DNA from 2 places in the Mesorhizobium sp. CNPSo 4671 genome. Region 2 is predicted to be linked to the other one. Evidence: riboswitches for the same ligand, from Rfam matches in the RefSeq annotation. Region 2 holds a riboswitch; the other holds the start of a gene.
What was found. A riboswitch is a leader RNA that binds a small molecule or an ion and turns the genes downstream of it on or off. The one in region 2 is predicted to bind cobalamin.
Positions count from the first base shown of each region.

Region 1: it holds a riboswitch for cobalamin, as region 2 does, so the genes downstream of both, metE (5-methyltetrahydropteroyltriglutamate--homocysteine S-methyltransferase) here and AC04SF_RS10695 (CbtB domain-containing protein) in region 2, are expected to answer to the same signal.

Region 1 covers NZ_JBWLUW010000027.1:8,720-10,917, reverse strand. Annotated here, with positions in the region: cobalamin riboswitch at 586-784, shown strand; gene metE (5-methyltetrahydropteroyltriglutamate--homocysteine S-methyltransferase) at 903-2,198, shown strand, end outside.
Region 2 covers NZ_JBWLUW010000003.1:519,531-521,728, reverse strand. Annotated here, with positions in the region: gene AC04SF_RS10700 (CbtA family protein) at 1-681, opposite strand, end outside; gene AC04SF_RS10695 (CbtB domain-containing protein) at 697-876, opposite strand; cobalamin riboswitch at 910-1,107, opposite strand; gene AC04SF_RS10690 (aromatic ring-hydroxylating oxygenase subunit alpha) at 1,239-2,198, shown strand, end outside.

The sequences.
Region 1 (2,198 bases), on a different contig from region 2:
CGTGCAACACACAATGGAAATACGACAGGCGCACCAGAAATGGTGGGGTCCGTGTCAAAGATTTCTAGGTAAACCCGCGAAAGCGAAACGGCATCTCTTGGTTTTGGCGTCGAGCAAGCTTTGCCTTTTGGCGCTTTTACGCTTCGAGCGGGCAGAATACCCGCAACCGATCCCGTGTGTATGAGTGCAACGTGTCAGAGCCGGATCTGCCAAATGCGGGCAAAAACGTCTGACCTGAGAAGAGACATAGGCACCTTGCCGACGCGTCATGTGTCTTGGCCTTTGGATTTCAAGAAGTCAGGGATGTGGGGCCCTCGATTCGGCGCTGAGGCCATTGATGATCGCCGGCATGTAGGCGATCGGATTGACGCCGCCGACTTGGCAGGCCGCGGTGGGCTCGAACAGCAAGCCGGCCGGAGTTCTCGATGTCTACTGGGCTTCGGGCGGTTCAATGCGTGGCCTGATTGCCGGTTGATCAGCGCGGTCGCAGTTACTCGCTCTCGGTGCAACCTATGCGCAACACCAAAATGTCACATAATGACATAAACATTTCTTTATGCGGTATTGACACACAGTTCCCTGCTGTGATTGTCTGCATGCCGTGGTTCTCCGTACGGCACTGCCGCATGGAGCTAAGAGGGAAGCCGGTGCGAGGCCGGCGCTGCCCCCGCAACTGTTAGCGGTGAGCCAACCCCACTCATGTCACTGAGGCGACAGCCTCGGGAAGACGGGGAGAAGCTATGACCCCGCGAGCCAGGAGACCTGCCACGACGAACTTTGTCCACGGGCGGGGTGTCTCGGTGGCCGCAGCAGCCCGGCGTTCGTGCCGGCCTACGAGGCGCCTTCTTGTCCCCACGCCCCAACCATCGGGGTATGGCATGACTGTCTCTCAGCAAATTCCTGTGGCAACGCTCGGTGTGCCGCGGTTCGGTCGCCGACGAGAACTGAAATTCGCGCTTGAAAGCTACTGGTCCGGAAAATCTTCCGCTACCGACCTTCTCACAACGGCGAAAGCGCTGCGTGCCGCCAACTGGGAAGAGCAGCGCGATCGCGGTGTGTCGAAAATTCCGTCGAACGACTTCTCGCTCTACGACCATGTGCTCGACACTGCAGAAATGGTCGGCGCGGTGCCGTCCCGATACGCCTGGAGTGGCGGCGAGCTCCCGCTCGACATCTACTTCGCCATGGCGCGCGGCGACCAAGACCAGACGGGGAGCTGCGGGCACTCTGATCAGGAGCGTGCGGCTGGCCCTGCCCTGACCGCGATGGAAATGACCAAATGGTTCGACACCAACTATCACTACATCGTGCCGGAACTCGACGATGATCAGACGTTTGCCCTCTCGTCGACGAAACCGGTTGATCACTTCCTCGAGGCTAAAGCCCTCGGCATTCATACACGCCCAGTCATCCTTGGACCTGTCACCTTCCTCAAATTGGCGAAGTCACCTGCCGAGGGTTTCAATCCCATCGCGCTGCTGCCGCGGCTTCTGCCCGTCTACGAGCAGCTCCTGCGGAGGTTGAAACTTTCGGGAGCCGATTGGGTGCAGATCGACGAGCCGGCGCTTGTGCTGGATCTAAACCCGAACGAACAAGCGGCCTTTGAATTTGCCTATGGGCAGCTGTCAAATGCCGCGCCCGAACTGAAGATCATGCTGGCTACCTATTTCGGTGCGCTGGGTGACAATCTCGACACGGCGATTTCGCTGCCCGCAGCCGGACTGCATCTCGATCTTTCGCGCGCTCCCGAACAGTTGGAGACGATTGGTCGGCTCGCGCCTAAGGATCTGGTGCTGTCGCTTGGCTTGATCGATGGCCGCAACGTCTGGCGCGCGAACCTGCCTGCCATTCTCGACCGCATCAAGCCGATCGTCGCCGGCTGGCCCTTGGACCGCGTCGAAATTGCGCCGTCGTGCTCGATGCTGCATGTGCCCATGGACCTTCGGATGGAGACGGCACTCGATGCCACCATCAGGTCGTGGCTCGCCTTCGCCGCGCAGAAGACCGACGAACTGGTGGTGCTGGCGAGGGCGCTGTTCGAAGGCAGGGATTCAGTGGCAGACGAGTTGACAGCTTCCGCCGAGGCTGCCGCTGCTCGCGCAGCGTCCGCAAAGGTCCATGATCCGCTTGTTGAAGGTCGGATCGCCGGCATTGACGACAGCATGAAGCAACGAAAGAACCCTTTCCTCGTGCGTTCC
Region 2 (2,198 bases):
GAACTGGTGATGCAAGCCTTCGGGGATTGGCGTCACGAAGCTATCGGGTTGCGGCGCGCCAACGATATGCGGCGCCACGATAAGAGCAATGCCAAGAAGGGCAAGAGGCAGTGACTTGCGGAACGCGATGAGCCCAAGGCCGACGGCAGTCGCCACCACTGTCAAAGTCCACCAGATTTGGCGCTGCAAGAGATCGGCGTCAGGCATTGCCGGCAGTTTCGGCGGTAGGCCGAGCCCAGGTGCCAAAGTGAATATAGCGAAGCCAGCTAGGCCCCAGAAGACACCCTGCCGCCAGTTGCCGATACCGCCCATGAATTCGGAGACAGCGACCAGGATCAGCGCAAAACCGATACCGCTGACGATGTTGGCAAGGACATTGAAGGCGAAGCGCTCGAAACCGTCGGCCGGAGCCCAGCCTTCGTCCTCGACCGGGGCGGCCGCTTCCGCAGGAGCCGGGGCCGCGCTGCTCATGGCATTGTCAGCCGGAACGGCCGAGCTCATGGCGTTGTCGTTTGTGGTAACAGCGGCGTGGTCGTGGTGATGGCCGCCGCCGGCCTTTTCATAGACTTCCGCCTTCAGGATCAGTGGGTCGGTCGCGTAGGCTTGCATGCAGGCGAGCGCAATGCCCCCCACGAGCCCTGCGATCGCCGCGATGAACACGACGTTGCGAAACAAATTCATGATGTCAGGCCTTCGTCAGTGGCAGGGAAAACCCATCGAATGGCGATAGTCGTGAGCCGCATTGTGGACCGCATCGATATGCGAGAAGCCGACAAAGCCGATGATGAACGTGCCGAGCAGCGCGGCAAGCGCCAGCTGCACGAAGCGCGACTGCGAGGAGACGGAGGCGCCGAGGGAGACGGAAGCGGTATTCATATCTTGTCCTTTCACCCTCCACCCGAGGGCCTGTCAGTTTTGCCGTCGTCGGCAGGTCTCCTGGCTCACGGATCAGCGCCCTTCCCCACCTTCCCGAAGACGAATCTTCAGTGGCATATGGAGAGGACTACCGCACACAGTTGCGGGGGCAGCCACGGCATTGGGCAAGAATTTCGCCCGCACCGCATTCCCTCTTGGCTCCAAAACGGAACCGACGACTGCATGACTATAGGGAAAATCGCGACACGCGGCAAACCAAATTCCGCCGGCAAACAGCGCGATTGCGCCATGCTGTTTCCAGGCGCGACAATTGACAATTCTCCTGGCCGGGTGTCGGCTGACCGCTTCACAGGAAGCCAGCCATGCAGCCCACTGCCAGCGAGCGCGCCCCTTACAATGGCCTGACCCGGGCCGAATCGACCCTGCCCTCGTCGGCCTATTGGGATGAAGCGGCGTACCAGCTCGACCTCGACGCCATCTGGTACAGAAACTGGCTGCTCGCCTGCCGCGAGGCCGATCTGGCAAAGCCGCTGGCCTTCCGCCGATTCCGCATCGGCACGCAGGACATCATCGTGCTGCGCGACGACACCGGCGCTTTGCGTGCCTTCCACAACACCTGCCGCCATCGTGGCTCGCAGCTTTGCCAGGAGAGCGAGGGCCGGCTGAAGGCGCGGCTGATCACGTGCCCCTACCACGCCTGGTCCTATTCGCTACGCGGCGATCTCGTGCGCGTGCCGTCCAAATCGCTGCCGGATGGATTCGACAAGGCCGACCATCCGCTCTACCGCGTCGCGCTCTCGGTGTGGCGCGGCTTCGTCTTCATCAATCTGCAGGAGGACGCGGCGGGCTCCGCACAGGCATCCTTCGATCCGGCCTCCGGCGATCTCGGCAACTGGCCGCTGGAAGCGCTTGTATCGGGCCATGTGCTGCGCAAGGTGATGCACTGCAACTGGAAGATCTTTTGGGAAAACTTCAACGAGTGCCTGCACTGCCCCGGCGTTCACAAGGACCTATCGCGGCTGGTGCCGATCTATGGCCGCGGCCTGATGAGCCGTCACGACGATCCTGAATGGGTACGCCACGCCGACAATGATGCGCCGGAGTTTTCCGGCGGCCTGCGCGCCGGCGCCGAGACCTGGTCACGCGATGGCCAGACGCATGGGCCGATCCTCTCAGGGCTGACCCCGGCCGAACGCGCCGCCGGCCAGACCTACGCCACCAGCCTGCCGTCGATGTTCGTCGTCGGTCATGTCGATTATGTCAGGACCGTGCGCCTGGTGCCGCTCGGCCCGGAACAGACCGAGCTTGTCGCCGAATGGCTG